Regions from separate parts of the Streptomyces incanus genome, predicted to be linked through region 1. Evidence: predicted binding sites of a transcription regulator. Region 1 holds the regulator's gene; the other holds the start of a gene.

What was found. The regulator HrcA, encoded in region 1, represses chaperone genes, less so after heat shock. The targets are predictions, from matches to a motif close to TTNGCACTCNGNNNNNCNGAGTGCNAA.
Region 2: the regulator HrcA is predicted to act here: its motif matches at 3,048-3,074, upstream of ACFP2V_RS07405 (FmdB family zinc ribbon protein).

The regions. Positions count from the first base shown of each region.
Region 1 covers NZ_JBHSPC010000012.1:34,274-42,475, reverse strand. The annotation lists gene ACFP2V_RS03715 (SpoIIE family protein phosphatase) at 1-562, shown strand, start outside; gene hemW (radical SAM family heme chaperone HemW) at 612-1,844, shown strand; gene ACFP2V_RS03705 (Uma2 family endonuclease) at 1,945-2,523, shown strand; gene ACFP2V_RS03700 (DUF3097 domain-containing protein) at 2,501-3,310, opposite strand; gene ACFP2V_RS03695 (MBL fold metallo-hydrolase) at 3,354-4,079, opposite strand; gene hrcA (heat-inducible transcriptional repressor HrcA) at 4,240-5,256, shown strand; gene dnaJ (molecular chaperone DnaJ) at 5,257-6,393, shown strand; gene ACFP2V_RS03680 (nitronate monooxygenase) at 6,774-7,847, shown strand; gene ACFP2V_RS03675 (16S rRNA (uracil(1498)-N(3))-methyltransferase) at 7,844-8,202, shown strand, end outside.
Region 2 covers NZ_JBHSPC010000015.1:322,941-331,142, forward strand. The annotation lists gene ACFP2V_RS07385 (hypothetical protein) at 51-227, shown strand; gene mscL (large conductance mechanosensitive channel protein MscL) at 255-743, opposite strand; gene ACFP2V_RS07395 (hypothetical protein) at 887-1,393, opposite strand; gene ACFP2V_RS07400 (S-methyl-5'-thioadenosine phosphorylase) at 1,757-2,599, opposite strand; gene ACFP2V_RS07405 (FmdB family zinc ribbon protein) at 2,678-3,037, opposite strand; gene ACFP2V_RS07410 (MFS transporter) at 3,314-4,606, opposite strand; gene ACFP2V_RS07415 (potassium/proton antiporter) at 5,004-6,530, opposite strand; gene ACFP2V_RS07420 (penicillin acylase family protein) at 6,777-8,202, shown strand, end outside.

The sequences.
Region 1 (8,202 bases):
CGCCGACGTCCTCGACCGCCTCAACCAGCTGCTCCTGGACGACGCCACGGAAGCCGCCGACGCCGCCGCCCGCGCCCTCGTCGCCGCCGGCGCCCGTCCGACCGCCCCCGGGGACGGCCCCCAGACCCGTTTCCTGTCCCTCCTCTACGGCGAACTCACCCTCGTCGAAGACGACGGCGACGGCGACGGCGGCCGTGTCCGTGCCCGCGTCACCCTCGCCTCCGCCGGGCACCCCCTGCCCCTGCTGCTCGCGCCCGACGGGACGGTCCGTACCGTCGCCCAGCCGCAGACCCTGCTCGGGGTCGTCGAGGACGCCACCTACACCAGCGAGACCTTCGAGCTGCGCTCCGGCGACACCCTGCTCTGTGTCACCGACGGCGTCACCGAGCGGCGCTCCGGCTCCCGCCAGTTCGACGACGGGGACGGGCTCGCCACGGCGCTGGCCGGCTGCGCGGGGCTGGACGCCGAGCTGACAGCAAAACGGATCAACCGGCTCGTCCACGAGTTCGGGGCACGGCCGCCGGCCGACGATCTCGCGCTGCTCGTGCTCCAGGCGGGCTGACACCCGCGACGCGCGAGAGGACCAGGACGAGTGCGGGACAATGGAGCACATGCCTTCCGCACTCCCCGACGGCGAGCCCGTCCCCGCCGACGGCGCGCTCCCCGCGTTCGCGCTCGCCGGGGCCGCCGACCGCCCCCTCGGGTTCTATCTGCACGTGCCGTACTGCGCGACCCGCTGCGGCTACTGCGACTTCAACACCTACACCGCCACCGAGCTGCGCGGCAGCGGTGGAGTACTGGCGTCCCGCGACAACTACGCCGACACGCTGACCGACGAGGTCCGCCTGGCCCGCAAGGTGCTCGGCGACGACCCGCGCGAGGTCCGCACGGTCTTCGTCGGCGGCGGCACACCCACCCTGCTGGCCGCCGACGACCTCGTACGGATGCTGGCCGCGATCCGTGACGAGTTCGGGCTGGCGGCGGACGCCGAGGTCACCACGGAGGCGAACCCGGAGTCGGTCGACCCTGCCTATCTGGCCACCCTGCGCGAGGGCGGCTTCAACCGGATCTCCTTCGGCATGCAGAGTGCCCGGCAGCACGTACTGAAGATCCTGGACCGCACGCACACCCCCGGCCGCCCGGAAGCGTGTGTCGCCGAGGCGCGCGCGGCGGGCTTCGAGCACGTCAACCTCGACCTGATCTACGGCACCCCCGGCGAGTCCGACGACGACTGGCGGGCCTCGCTGGACGCGGCCCTCGGCGCCGGCCCCGACCACGTCTCGGCCTACGCCCTGATCGTCGAGGAGGGCACCCAGCTCGCCCGCCGCATCCGGCGCGGCGAGGTCCCGATGACCGACGACGACGTCCACGCCGACCGGTACCTGATCGCCGAGGAGATCCTGTCGGCGGCCGGATTCGACTGGTACGAGGTGTCCAACTGGGCCACCTCGGACGCGGGCCGCTGCCTGCACAACGAGCTGTACTGGCGCGGCGCCGACTGGTGGGGCGCCGGACCCGGGGCCCACTCGCACGTGGGCGGGGTGCGCTGGTGGAACGTGAAGCACCCCGGCGCGTACGCGGCGGCCCTGGCCGAGGGCCGTTCACCGGGTGCCGGGCGCGAGATCCTCTCCGGGGAGGACCGCCGGGTGGAGCGCATCCTGCTGGAACTGCGCCTCAAGGAGGGCGTCCCGCTGTCCCTCCTCCGCGCGGAGGGCCTTCGGGCCGCCGACAGGGCCCTCACCGACGGCCTGCTCCAGCAGGGCCCGTACGAGGAGGGGCGTGCGGTGCTGACGCTCCGGGGGCGGTTGCTGGCGGACGCCGTGGTCAGGGATGTGGTGGATTGATCACTCGGCGGAGTGAATCACCACGGAACGCGGGTTCGGTCCCTAACCTGGTTCGTAGGCTGCCGCTAAAAGGACGCGGCGGATGTGGAGGGCCACGGAGATGACCGCTGTGGACGAGCGTGGGATGACCAGGTTCTTCGAGGAGTTCGAGCCTCCCGAGGGGGTCAGGGTCGAGCTTCTCCGGGGGGAAATCGTGATGATGGCCGGTCCCGATCTCGTGCACAACATGATCGTGGAAGATGTCCTGGACCAGATTCCGCGCAAGCAGTGGGCTCGCCTTCAGACCCAGGACGTCGACATTGTCGACGAGGCCAGCGAGCCCGTGCCGGATCTGGTGGTCCTCAAGCGTGACGCCACGCCCGAGGCAGGACGTCTGCTGCCGTCCGAGCTGATCACCCTGGTGGTCGAGGTCGTCTCCAAGACCAGTGTGGTGCGGGATTACCTCGTCAAGCGGTCGATCTACGCCGCCGGCAAGGTTCCCGCGTACCTCATCATCGACCCGATCATGGAGCACTGCGTCCTGCTCACGATGCCCGTCGGAGAGGGGGACGCAGCCGACTACAAGGCACAGATGAAGCTGGACTTCGGTGATCGACTGCCGCTCGACATGCTGGGCATCGGCCTGGACACCAGTGAATTCGGCGCCTTCCCGGGCGTCAGGCCCCACCGCTTTCCGTGACGAAGTCGATCAATTCCTCGACCCTTCCCAGGAGCGCCGGCTCCAGGTCCTTGTAGGACCGCACCCGGCCCAGGATCCGCTGCCAGGCCGCCCCCGTGTTCTCCGGCCACCCCAGGGCGCCGCACACCCCCGTCTTCCAGTCCTGGCCGCGCGGGACGCGCGGCCAGGACTCGATGCCCAGGGAGGACGGCTTCACCGCCTCCCAGATGTCGATGTAGGGGTGGCCGACGACCAGGGCGTGCTCACTGGTGACCGCCCCGGCGATCCGCCACTCCTTCGAACCCGGCACCAAGTGGTCCACCAGCACCCCCAACCGTGCGTCCGGGCCCGGACCGAACTCCTCGACGATCGCCGGAAGGTCGTCGACGCCCTCCAGGTACTCCACGACCACGCCCTCGATGCGCAGGTCGTCGCCCCACACCTTCTCGACCAGTTCGGCGTCGTGCCGCCCCTCGACGTAGATGCGCCCGGCACGCGCCACGCGCGCGCGTGCGCCCGGGACCGCCACCGAACCGGACGCCGTACGGGCCGGCCGGGACGGGCCGGCGGCCGGCCGCACCAGCGTCACCGCACGCCCCTCCCACAGGAAGCCGCGCGGTTCCAGCGGGAACACCCGGTGCTTGCCGAAGCGGTCCTCCAGGGTCACCGTGCCCGCCTCGCAGCGGATCACCGCGCCGCAGAATCCGCTGCCGGGCTCCTCCACGACCAGACCGGGCTCGGCCGGCACCTCGGGGACGGGACGGGACTTCTTCCACCCGGGGGTCAGATCAGGAGAGTACGAGCGCATTCTGATGACGATAGGAGAAGCAGGCCCCCGTTCGGCCGAAGATTCAGCCCGACACGCCGAAGCGGGCCGCGAGGGCGTCGCGCTGGGCCCGTACGAACGCCGCGTCTACCACCGCGCCGTGGCCGGGGACGTACACCGCGTCCTCGCCGCCCAGGGCCAGCAGCCGGTCCAGGGCGCCCGGCCACTGCGACGGCACGGCGTCGGGGCCCGCCTGCGGCTCGCCGGACTCCTCCACCAGGTCGCCGCAGAACACCACCCCCGGATCGCCGGGCACCAGTACCGCGAGATCGTGCGCCGTGTGCCCCGGGCCCACGTTCGCGAGAAGTGCCCGCCGTCCGCCGCCCAGGTCGAGCGTCCGCTCGCCGGCCACCGTGTGCCGGGGCGTGACCAGCGCGTCCACGGCCTCTTCCGCCGCCCGCGCGTCCAGACCGTGGCGCTCCGCGTCCGCGCGCAGCTCCTCGCGCCCCCGCGCCAGCACCGTGTCCAGGCCCACCGCACCGAACACCTCCGCGCCCGCGAACACCGCCGCCCCCAGCACATGGTCGAAGTGGGGGTGGGTGAGCGCGAGATGCGTCACACGCCGCCCGGTGAGCGCCTGCGCCTCGGCCCGCAACCGCGCGCCCTCGCGCAGGGACGAACCGGAGTCCACGAGCAGCACCGCGTCCGCGCCGACCACGAGCCCCACCGTGCAGTCCCACACCGGAAGCCGGCACCGCCCCACTCCCGGCGCCGGCCGTTCCCATCCCGACTCTTCCCAAGCCACCGTCATACCGCGACGCTAACCGCCTACGGCTTTCGCGGCGCGACGGTGCGGCACCGGCCTTGCCCGGGGAGTACCCCCCGGCCGTACACTGGGCGGGGAGACTGGCACTCGCGTGCGAAGAGTGCCAGGGAAGATACCGGGCGGACGGCTTCTGGAGGTGCGCGTGATGCTCAGTGAACGCAGGCTCCAGGTGCTGCGCGCCATCGTCCAGGACTACGTCGGCACCGAGGAACCCGTCGGTTCCAAGGCCCTCACCGAGCGGCACAACCTGGGCGTCTCCCCGGCCACCGTGCGCAACGACATGGCGGCCCTGGAGGACGAGGGCTTCATCGCCCAGCCGCACACCAGCGCCGGGCGCATCCCCACGGACAAGGGCTACCGGCTCTTCGTGGACAAGCTCGCCGGCGTCAAGCCGATGACCGCGCCCGAGCGGCGCGCCATCCAGAACTTCCTCGAGGGCGCCGTCGACCTGGACGACGTCGTGGCCCGCACGGTGCGGCTGCTCGCGCAGCTGACCCGGCAGGTCGCCGTCGTGCAGTACCCGTCGCTGACCCGTTCGACCGTGCGGCACGTGGAGCTGCTCCCGATGGCGCCCGCGCGCGCCATGCTGGTGCTGATCACGGACACCGGGCGGGTCGAGCAGCGCATGATCGACTGTCCGGCGCCGGTCGGGGAGGCGACCCTGGCGGATCTGCGGGCGCGGCTCAACAGCCGTGTCGCGGGCCGCCGTTTCACCGACGTACCATCCCTCGTCGAGGACCTCCCCGAGGGCTTCGACCCCGAGGAACGCGGTACGGTCTCGACCGTGCTCTCCACTCTCCTGGAGACACTGGTCGAGGAGAACGAGGAGCGGTTGATGATCGGCGGCACCGCCAATCTGACCCGCTTCGGACATGACTTTCCCCTGGTGATCCGGCCTGTCCTGGAGGCGCTCGAGGAGCAGGTCGTGCTTCTCAAGCTGCTCGGCGAGGCGAAGGATCCGGGCGTGACCGTGCGTATCGGTCATGAGAACGCCCATGAGGGACTCAACTCCACGTCCGTGGTGTCGGTGGGCTACGGTTCGGGCGGCGAGGCTGTTGCCAAGCTCGGCGTGGTCGGACCGACACGCATGGATTACCCGGGAACGATGGGAGCGGTACGCGCAGTGGCACGGTACGTCGGACAGATCCTGGCGGAGTCGTAAGTGGCCACCGACTATTACGCCGTACTCGGCGTACGCCGGGACGCGTCGCAGGAAGAGATCAAGAAGGCCTTCCGGCGACTCGCCCGCGAGCTGCATCCGGACGTCAACCCGGATCCGAAGACGCAGGAGCGGTTCAAGGAGATCAACGCCGCCTACGAGGTGCTGTCGGACCCGCAGAAGAAGCAGGTCTACGACCTCGGCGGTGACCCGCTCCAGCAGGCCGGCGGCGGTGGCGCGGGCGGCTTCGGAGCGGGCGGCTTCGGAAACTTCTCCGACATCATGGACGCGTTCTTCGGCACGGCGTCGCAGCGCGGACCGCGCTCGCGCACCCGCCGCGGCCAGGACGCGATGATCCGCCTCGAAATCGAGCTGGACGAGGCCGCGTTCGGGACGACCAAGGACATCCAGGTCGACACGGCGGTCGTCTGCACCACCTGCAGCGGTGAGGGCGCCGCGCCCGGCACCACCGCGCAGACCTGTGACATGTGCCGCGGCCGGGGCGAGGTCTCGCAGGTCACGCGGTCCTTCCTGGGCCAGGTCATGACCTCGCGCCCCTGCCCGCAGTGCCAGGGCTTCGGCACCGTCGTCCCGACCCCGTGCCCGGAGTGCGCGGGCGACGGACGGATCCGCTCCCGCCGCACCCTGACGGTGAAGATCCCGGCCGGTGTGGACAACGGCACGCGGATCCAGCTGGCCGGCGAGGGCGAGGTCGGCCCCGGAGGCGGTCCCGCCGGCGACCTGTACGTCGAGATCCACGAGCTGCCGCACAGCACCTTCCAGCGGCGCGGCGACGACCTGCACTGCACGGTCACCATCCCGATGACGGCGGCAGCCCTCGGCACCAAAGTGCCGCTGGAGACGCTGGACGGCATGGAGGAGGTCGACATCCGGCCCGGCACCCAGTCCGGCCAGTCGATCCCGCTGCACGACCGGGGCGTCACGCATCTGCGCGGCGGCGGCCGGGGCGACCTCATCGTGCACGTCGAGGTGCAGACCCCGGGCAAGCTCGACGTCGAACAGGAACGCCTGCTGCGCGAACTCGCCAAGCTCCGCGGCGAGGAGCGCCCGCTGGGCCAGTTCCAGCCGGGCCAGCAGGGCCTGTTCTCCCGGCTGAAGGACGCCTTCAACGGGCGCTGAGGCGCTGCCGCGCGCTGGCGGGCGTCTACGGGCCTGTGGGCCTGCGGCTCCCTGATGGTGCTGACGGGTGCTTTCCGCGAGGGCCGGACAAGGCCCCCGCGGGACGCCCCGGGGGCGCTTCGTCGCAGTGGCCGCGCGGGGCCTCGGAAACGGTCTGCGCCAAGGGGCACGGTCGGCTCCGGAATCCGTCCGGAGCCCTTCCGAAGCCCTCTTCGGAACCGCTCCGGACCTGTCTCCGACGGGTTCCCGGTTCGTTTCGAACCCGTCTTCGAACCCGTCTTCGATCCGCCTTCGATCCGTTTCCGGTCCATCTTCGATCCGCGTCCGGTCTGCCTTCGATCCGATTCGGAGATGTCCGAAGGACGTGGCAACATGCCGTCATGTCCTTGGCGCTCACCGACCTCCTCCGGCACCCCGTGGTGCAGGCCCCGATGGCGGGCGGAGTCGCCGTGCCGCAGCTTGCCGCGGCCGTGTCCGAGGCGGGCGGACTCGGGTTCCTGGCCGCCGGGTACAAGACCGCGGACGGGATGTACCAGGAGATCAAGCAGTTGCGCGGACTGACCGGCCTCGCCTTCGGCGTCAACGTCTTCATGCCGCAGCCCGAGACCCCCGACCCCGCCGCCGTCGGCGTCTACGCCCACCAGCTGGCCGGTGAGGCCCCCTGGTACGCCACCGAGCTCGGCGACCCCGACTGCGGCCGCGACGACGGCTACGACGCCAAACTCGCCGTCCTGCTCGACAACCCGGTGCCGGTGGTGTCGTTCCACTTCGGCGTGCCCTCCCGCGACGTCCTGGACGCCCTGCGCCGCGCCGGCACGTTCACGCTGGCCACCGCCACCACCCCCGACGAGGCGCGGTCGGTGGAGGAGGCGGGCGCCGACGCGGTGATCGCGCAGGGTGTCGAGGCCGGCGGCCATCAGGGCACCCACCGGGACGACCCGGAGACGGACGGCTCCGGCATCGGACTGCTGTCGCTGATCAGCCAGGTGCGGGAGGCCGTGGGCATCCCGGTCGTCGCGGCCGGCGGCATCATGCACGGCAGCCAGATCGCCGCCGTCCTCGCGGCCGGCGCCTCGGCGGCCCAGCTCGGCACGGCGTTCCTCGCCGCCCACGAGTCCGGCGCGCACGTCCTGCACAAGCAGGCGCTGACCAACCCCCTGTACGCCCGCACCGAACTGACCCGCGCCTTCTCCGGACGCCCGGCCCGCGCCCTGGTCAACCGCTTCCTGCGCGAGCACGGCCCGTACGCGCCCGCCGCCTACCCGGACGTCCACCATCTGACCGCCCCGCTGCGCAAGGCCGCGGCCGCCGCCGGGGACCCGCAGGGCATGGCGCTGTGGGCGGGACAGGGCCACCGGATGGCCCGCGAGCTGCCCGCCGGGCAGCTGGTGGAGGTGCTGGCCGCCGAACTCGCCGCCACCCGGACCGCGTTGTCGGCAGGAGGTGCCCGATGACCGCCCCGGTCTTCGTCGTGGACGACTTCGGCACGGACGGCTTTGGCCACCACGTGCTCGACGGCCCCGAGGGGCGGCACGCCGTCTCGGTGAAGCGGCTGCGGGCCGGGGAGACCGTCGTCCTCACCGACGGCGCCGGCCGCCGGGCCGAGGGTGAGGTGACCGGCACCGAAGGCAAGGACCGGCTGATCGTGCGCCTCGGCGACGTCGTCGAGGAACCCGTGGAGTCGCCCCGGCTCACCGTCGTCCAGGCCCTGCCCAAGGGGGACCGGGGCGAGCTGGCCGTGGAGACGATGACCGAGGTCGGCGTCGACGCGGTCGTGCCGTGGTCGGCGTCGCGCTGCGTCACCCAGTG
Region 2 (8,202 bases), on a different contig from region 1:
GGAGCGATCGCCGTCGGGGGAAGGTTCCGCCGGGGCCGTATTCTGGTCGTATGAGCACTCCCTCCGATCCCCGGCCGCGCGAGCCGAAGCCCGCGCTGGTCTTCGACGATCCGCTGGACCAGCAGTCCGCGGACGACACGGACCGGGGGTGGGGCGACCGCCCGTCCGGCGACAGCGCGTCGGACCTGAAGCGCTTCCTCGACGAGAAGCCGCCCCACCACATCTGACCCGGGTGCCGTGCGGGCCGGTGCCGGCTATCGCTCGCTGTACTCCGGGCCCTCGCTGCGACCCGAGCCGCGCTGCGCGACCAGCTCGTCGCGGATCTCCTTGAGCACCTCGAGCTCGGAGAGCTCGACGAGTTCCTGCGTGCCTTCCTTCGCCTTCCTGCGGGCCTCGACCCGGGCCAGATACCGGGTCATCGGCATCACCATCAGGAAGTAGACGACCGCAGCCGTGATCACGAACTGGAGCGTCGCGCCGAGGACCGAACCCCACAGGATCCTGACGCCCGTCGCGGCATCGCCGGTGCCCTTGCAGGGGTCCTTCAGGCACGAGCTGTAAGTGTCCAGGTTCTGCGTGCCGAAGGCGCCGACCAGCGGATTGATCACACCCTTCACCACCGCGTTGACTATGTTGGTGAAGGCGGCGCCGATGACCACGGCCACGGCCAGGTCGATGACGTTCCCACGCATCAGGAAGGCCTTGAAGCCCTGCCAGATGCTGGTTTCGTTCCTCTCGCTCACCCCAGGGCTCCATCTTGTATGTGTGACATGGGAGATCAAACGCTCCGCAACCTATGTCAGCGCCCCGCCGAACCGTCCACTCGGGTCCCTCGAGCAAGAGACGAGAGACACGACACCCGCGCCATCGGCCGAGAGGGACCCGCTCACCACAGGGTCACCGCCAGCCGTGCCGTGGCGCTCGCGCCGGCGAGGTCGGCCGCGGCGGCGCGCGGAACCGACAGCATCACCAGGGCCCCGCCCGCGCCCGTGTCCTCCGATGGCTTCGGCACCTCGGTGACCCGCGCCCCACGCGCGACCACGCGGGCCTCACCGCCTGTCACCCGCTCCTCGGCGGCGATGACATCGACCCGGTCGCCCGGCCGCAGCAGCCGCACGGTGGCGGCGTCGGCGATCCGCACCGGCGCCGTGACACGCGCTCCCGCGCGCCGTGCCCGTGCGACACGGTCTCCCGTGGACGCCGGCCCGGCATGTGCGCTCGAAGCGGCCTCGGGACGCCCGCGCGACCGGTCTGCCTCCCGGGGGCCGCCCGCCGCCACCAGCGCCACCGCCGTGACGGCGAGACCGACCGCCGCCGCCCGCCTCCGGTGCCGGACCAGCCGAGCCGACCCCAGCAGCCCGGCACGCACCCGCACCGGCGCGAAGTGCGGCACCTCGCAATGTGGAGGGACCCCGACCCCGGGCGGGTGCGGGACTACGGCGGGGCGGGAGGAAGGAGTCGAGACAGCCGACGAGGGGGAGGGGGACCGGGAGGAGTAAGGGGAGGCGGACCGGGAGGGGTAGGGGGACCGGAGCGAGGACTGACGCAGAGACGACGGAGGGAACGGGGGAGGGGACGAGGGCGGGAATGACACGGGACCACCACCTGCGACGAGGGATCGGCTTGCGGATCCCACGATGGGGCTTCCCGCCGTTCTCCGCCGGAGCCTGTGGACAGACCACGGCCTGTGGAAAACCCTCTCACCCGACCGTGCTCCGCGACCCGACCGTGCGCCACGAGCCCCGCGCCGGCAGTCCTACGGCAGCGCGAACCCCGGATCCATTCCGCCCAGCGCCGAGGCGCACAGGCAGCCCCGTTCCCGGGTCGTCGGCAGCGCCGCCACCGTGTCGAAGAGCACGTTCCGCAGTCGGTCCACGTTGTCCGCGAACACCCGCAGCACCTCGTCGTGCGAGACGCCCTCGCCGCTCTCGGCACCGGCGTCGAGGTCGGTGACCAGGGTCAGGGACGTGTAGCAGAGCTCCAGCTCACGGGCGAGCGCCGCCTCGGGGTGGCCGGTCATGCCCACCACCGACCAGCCCTGCGCCCGGTGCCACAACGACTCGGCGCGGGTGGAGAAGCGCGGCCCCTCGAGCACGACCAGCGTGCCGCCGTCCACCGGTTCCCAGTCCCGCCCACGCGCCGACTTCAGGGCGGCGGCCCGGCCGGCGGGGCAGTAGGGGTCGGCCAGCGACACGTGCACGACGTTCGGGACGATGCCGTCGGGCCGCGGCAGTCCGTCGAAATAGGTGCCCGCCCGGGACTTCGTACGGTCCACGAACTGGTCCGGGACCAGCAGCGTCCCCGGCCCGTACTCGGGCCGCAGCCCGCCCACCGCGCACGGCCCGAGCACCTGGCGCGCGCCGACCGACCTGAGTGCCCACAGGTTGGCCCGGTAGTTGATCCGGTGCGGCGGCAGATGGTGGCCGCGTCCGTGCCGGGGGAGGAAGGCGACCCTCCGACCGGCCAGTTCGCCGAGGAAGAGGGAGTCGCTGGGCGCCCCGTACGGGGTGTCCACCTGGACCTCGGTCACGTCGTCGAGGAAGGAGTAGAAACCGGAGCCGCCGATCACGCCGATCTCGACGTTCGCCTTGTTCGCCATGTTCCGCACCCTAACCGGCCCCGGAAACGCCGAGGACCCCGTCGTCGGACGACGACGGGGTCCCGTGAGGATTCGGCCTCAGGCGGCGGTGCTGCCCGCGGTGCTGCTGGAGCTGCCGGACCCGGACGACGAGCCGGAGCCAGAAGAAGATCCGGAGCCCGAAGAGGATGAGGACGAGGAAGAAGACGAAGAGGACGAAGACGAAGACGAGCTCGTCGACGAATCGGACGTCTTCGACGCCGAAGTGCTGCTCGACGAAGAACCGCGGCTGTCGTTGCGGTAGAAGCCGGAGCCCTTGAAGACAATGCCGACCGCCGAGAACACCTTCTTCAGGCGCCCCTGGCAGTTCGGGCACTCGGTAAGAGCGTCATCGGTGAACTTCTGCACCGCCTCGAGGCCCTCGCCGCACTCGGTGCACTGGTACTGATAGGTGGGCACTGTCTTCCTCCTGGCACTCTCACTCGATGAGTGCTAACGATCGTCAATGGTAACCCGTGCCGCAAGTGATCGGCGTAACGCGCGTCACCCCGCCACGGGCGGCGGTCGGAGCGCGACCGTCATGGGGACGGGCCTCCGTACGTGCTCAGCGCGTGTTCCGGACGCGCTTCGCGGTACGGCTTCCCAGGCGGGAAGCCATGTCCGCGGCGTCGCCATGGCCCCGCGCGTGTGCGCGGGCAAACCTGGCGGGGGCCTGTGCGGCGGCCTGCGAGTGCGTCACATCTCACTGATCGCGACGGGATCGCGCCGGGCCGCGCCGCGTGTGACCTCGCGGGTCACCCGGGGCGGTACCAGCCGTGATCGCAGGACCAGCAGCGTCACCAGGGCGAGCACCGTGCCGCCCATCGGCACCAGGAACCCGGCGCCGGTCCAGAGGTTGTCCTCCAGCTGCCCGGAGACCGTGACCGCGGCCGCCTGGCCGAGTGCCACCGCGCCGGTCAGCCAGGTGAAGGCCTCGGTGCGGGCACCGGCCGGGACCAGGTCGTCCACCAGGGTGTACCCGGTGATCAGGGCGGGCGCGATGCACATGCCGACCAGGAGGCCGAGCCCGGCGAGGAACAGCGCCGAGTGGGCGGTCCACAGGGCGGAGGCGGTCACCGCGAGCGCCACGTACCCGATGACCAGGCGCCGCTGCGGGGCGGCCTTCCAGGCGATGGCGCCGCAGGCGATGCCGGAGAGCATGTTTCCCGCGGCGAAGACGCCGTACAGGATGCCGTTCAGTCCGGGCTCGCCGATCGACTCGGTGTACGCGGCCAGCGACACCTGCATACCGCCGAAGACGGACCCGATGCCCAGGAAGATGACGATCAGGACGCGTACCCCGGGGACGCGGAGTGCGGAAACGTGTTCCACGCGCGCGTGCCCGCGAGCGGCCACCTCGGGTTGTGTGCCCTTCTGCGCGGCGAACAGCAGACCGCCGATCAGGGTCAGCGCGGCCTCGGTCACCAGGCCCGCCGCCGGGTCCACGGCCGTGCACAGGGCGGTGGCCAGCAGCGGTCCGACGACGAAGGTCAGCTCGTCGGTGACGGACTCGAAGGCCGCAGCCGTGGTCATCAGCGGGGAGTTCTTGAGCTTCACGCCCCAGCGGGCGCGCACCATGGGCCCGATCTGGGGCACCGAGGCGCCGGTGGGCACAGCGGCGGCGAACAGCGCCCACAGCGGGGCGCCGTTCAGTGCCAGCGCGGTCAGGGTCAGCCCGGACACCGTGTGCACCAGCACGCCGGGGACGAGGACGGCGCGCTGCCCGTAGCGGTCGGCGAGGCGTCCGCTGTACGGCGCGAACACTGCCATGGATACGCCGGTGACCGCCGCGACGGCGCCGGCCGCGCCGTACGAACCGGTGGTGTGCTGCACCAGCAGCACGATGGAGAGGGTGAGCATCGCGAAGGGCTGGCGTGCCGCGAAGCCGGGGAGCAGGAACGTCCAGGCGCCGCGCGTGCGCAGCAGTCGACCGTATCCCGGACGGGAGGTGGCCGCAGAGTCCTTCGACGTGGTGACCGTGGATGCCACGGCCCGTGCCTTTCTGCCGCCTGGTGGCGCGTGGGCCCCTGGTGTCGGGCGCGCCGAGAGCTGTCCTCTTGCGCTGACTGCGGTAGATGCCGGTGCCACAGCTCAGGGCGTGCCGGCCGCCATACGGTCGCGCCAGCTCTGCGTCAGGCAGAGTTGGTTCGATCTGGGTACCGTTTGCATGGTACAGGCGGTTCCAGGTGTACACAGGCTCCAGGTGCTTGTGATCCTGTGAAAGCGAGCACCGAGAGGCCCTGGCCCTGTGAATGACGGGTTATGGCCCAGCCCAGCTCAGCCCAACCCAACCCAGCCCGACCCGGCCCGCACGCCACAGTGCGAGAGGCGGCGCGAACGACGCCGGAAGCGGCGTCTCGGCCTCCGGCTCCGCCTGCCCGTCCGGTCAGCCCCCGGGCCTCGCCCCGTCCGTCCCCAGCCAGCCGGCCAGTTTGCCGCCGCGGCCCACCGCGCGGAGGCGGCGTTCGGCGGCGTCCCGGACCGGGTCGGTGGCGACGACGAGGAGTTCGTCCCCGTGCCGCAGCATCGTCGTCGGCCCCGGAACGAACGAGGCACCCCCGCGCACGACGAGCGTGACGGCCGCCCCCTTCGGCAGCCGCAGTTCGCCGACCTCCACGCCGTGCATCCTCGACTCCTCCGGGATGCCGACCGACAGCAGGTGTCCGCGCAGCCGCTCCAGGGGTGCCGACTCGATGCCCAGGTCGGCGGCCTCCGTGTCCTCGCCGAGGCGCAGTTTGTGGGCCAGCCAGGGCAGCGTCGGCCCTTGGACGAGGGTGTAGACGACGACCAGGATGAAGACGATGTTGAAGATCGACCGGCTGCCGGGGACGCCCTGCACCATCGGAATCGTCGCCAGGATGATGGGCACGGCGCCGCGCAGCCCCGCCCACGACATCAGAGCCTGCTCCTGCCAGGGCACCCGGAACGGCACCAGACTCAGCACGACGCTCAGCGGGCGGGCCACCACGGTCAGCACCAGCCCGATGATCAGTGCGGGCACGATGTCGACGCCCAGTTCGTGCGGGGAGACCAGCAGGCCGAGCAGGACGAACATGCCGATCTGCGCGAGCCAGCCGAGTCCCTCGGCGAACCCGCGCGTGGCGGGCCAGTGCGGCAGCTTGGTGTTGCCCAGCACCATCGCGGCGAGATAGACGGCGAGGAAGCCGCTGCCGTGGGCCATGGCGCCCGCCGCGTACGCGGTGACGGCGATGGCCATGACGGCGATCGGGTAGAGACCGGAGGCCGGCAGCGCCACGTGCCTGAGCCCCAGGGAACCCAGCCAGCCCAACGCGAGTCCGATGACGGCGCCGATGGCCAGTTCCAGGGTGATCTCGCCGAGCAGGACGTACCAGTGCTCGATCGGACCGGCCGTGGAGAAGGCGAGTACCAGAATGACCACGGGGGCGTCGTTGAAGCCGGACTCGGCCTCCAGCGTGCCCGTCACCCGCGAGGGGAGCGGGATGCGCCGCAGCACGGAGAAGACGGCCGCCGCGTCGGTCGAGGACACCACCGCGCCGATGATCAGCGCCTGCCGCCACTCCAGCCCGATCAGGAAATGCGCGGCCGTCGCGGTGACACCGACGCTCGCCGCGACACCCACGGTCGCGAGGGCGGCGGAGGCGGGCAGGACGGGTTTGATCTCCGTCCACTTGGTGCCCAGACCGCCCTCGGCCAGGATGACGACCAGGGCCGCGTATCCGATGACCTGCGTCAGCTCGGCGTTGTTGAACTGGACGTCGCCGATGCCGTCCTGGCCCATGGCGACGCCGATGCCCAGATAGACGAGCAGGCTGGGGAGCCCGCTGCGCGAGGAGATCCGGACCGCCGCGACGGCGACGAGCAGGACCAGCGAGCAGACGAGCAGGAGCTGGTTGAGGTGGTGGACAGTCGTGGCCGTTCCCTTCCCTGGCACCCGCGCGGTGTGCCCGAGCTCTTGTCCGGGGCCCGGGTGGCCGGTGCGTTCACGGCGAACTGCTTCGTTACCTTACCTAACTCTTGACGCTTTCTTGACGCGTACCCCTGGCATCATCGAACGTCCGTCCGTGCTGGTACTCGACTCCGCGTCAAGTGGCGGAGGGCCCTGCGCCTATCGTTGCCCCAGCGCTCAGTTAAAAGCACAGCCCGCCCTGCCGCTCGCGTAAGGACAGCAAGGACAGCGATGCCCCCCAATACCACCGCCTCCACGGGTCAGCAGCCCGGCAAGTCCGGCAGGAAAAAGGGGCGCAAAGCCCGTCTGGTCGTGTTCGTCCTGGTGCTGGCACTGATCGGCGGTGTCGCCTACGGGGCGTACTGGTCGGTCAGCACCGTGCGTGCCTCCTTGCCGCAGACCAAGGGCTCGATCACCCTCGAAGGCCTGTCGGGCACCGTCGACGTCAAGCGTGACGGCTACGGAATCCCACAGATCTACGCCTCCTCCGACGAGGACCTGTTCATGGCGCAGGGCTACGTCCAGGCGCAGGACCGGTTCTACGAGATGGACGTCCGCCGGCACATGACCTCCGGGCGCCTGTCGGAGATGTTCGGCGAGAGCCAGGTCGAGACCGACGAATTCCTGCGCACCCTGGGCTGGGACCGGGTCGCGAAGGAGGAGTACGAGAAGAAGCTCTCCCCGGCGACGAAGAAGTACCTCGACGCCTACGCCAAGGGCGTCAACGCGTACCTGGAGGGCAAGGACGGCGCCGACGTCTCCCTGGAGTACGCGGCGCTGGGCTTCACCAACGACTACAAGCCCGGCGCGTGGACGCCGGTGGACTCCCTGGCCTGGCTGAAGGCGATGGCCTGGGACCTGCGCGGCAACATGCAGGACGAGATCGACCGCGCCCTGATGACCAGCCGCCTCGGCCCGGAGCAGATCGCCGACCTGTACCCGGCGTACCCGTACAGCCGGAACAAGCCGGTGGTGCAGGAGGGCCAGTACAACGAACTCACCGGTACCTACGAGTCGGGCGGCGGTGAGAGCGGGAGCGGCACGGGTGACGGCACCGGCACCGACCCGGGCACGGGCACGGGCACGGGCACGGTGGACCCCGGCACCGGCGTGGAGGGCGCGTCCGGATCAGGTACCGCGGACGGCACCGCGGGCACCGCGAGCGGCCTGGAGGGCCAGCTCGCGGGTCTCCAGCAGGTCCTGCAGGACCTCCCGACCGCCGTCGGCGTCAACGGCGACGGCATCGGCTCGAACTCCTGGGTCGTCTCCGGGGAGCACACCATCACCGGTGAGCCGCTCCTGGCCAACGACCCGCACCTGTCGCCCGCGTTGCCGTCCGTCTGGTACCAGATGGGCCTGCACTGCCGCAGCGTCTCCGCCACGTGCCAGTACGACGTCTCCGGCTACACCTTCGCGGGCCTGCCCGGCGTGATAATCGGCCACAACGCGGACATCGCCTGGGGCCTGACCAACTCCGGGGTCGACGTCACCGACCTCTACCTGGAGAAGATCACCGGCGAGGGCTACCAGTACGGCGGCAAGGTGGTGCCGTTCACGTCCCGTGAGGAGACCATCAAGGTCGCCGGCGGCGCCTCCCGGAAGATCGTCGTCCGGGAGACCAACAACGGCCCGCTGCTCTCCGACCGGTCCAAGGACC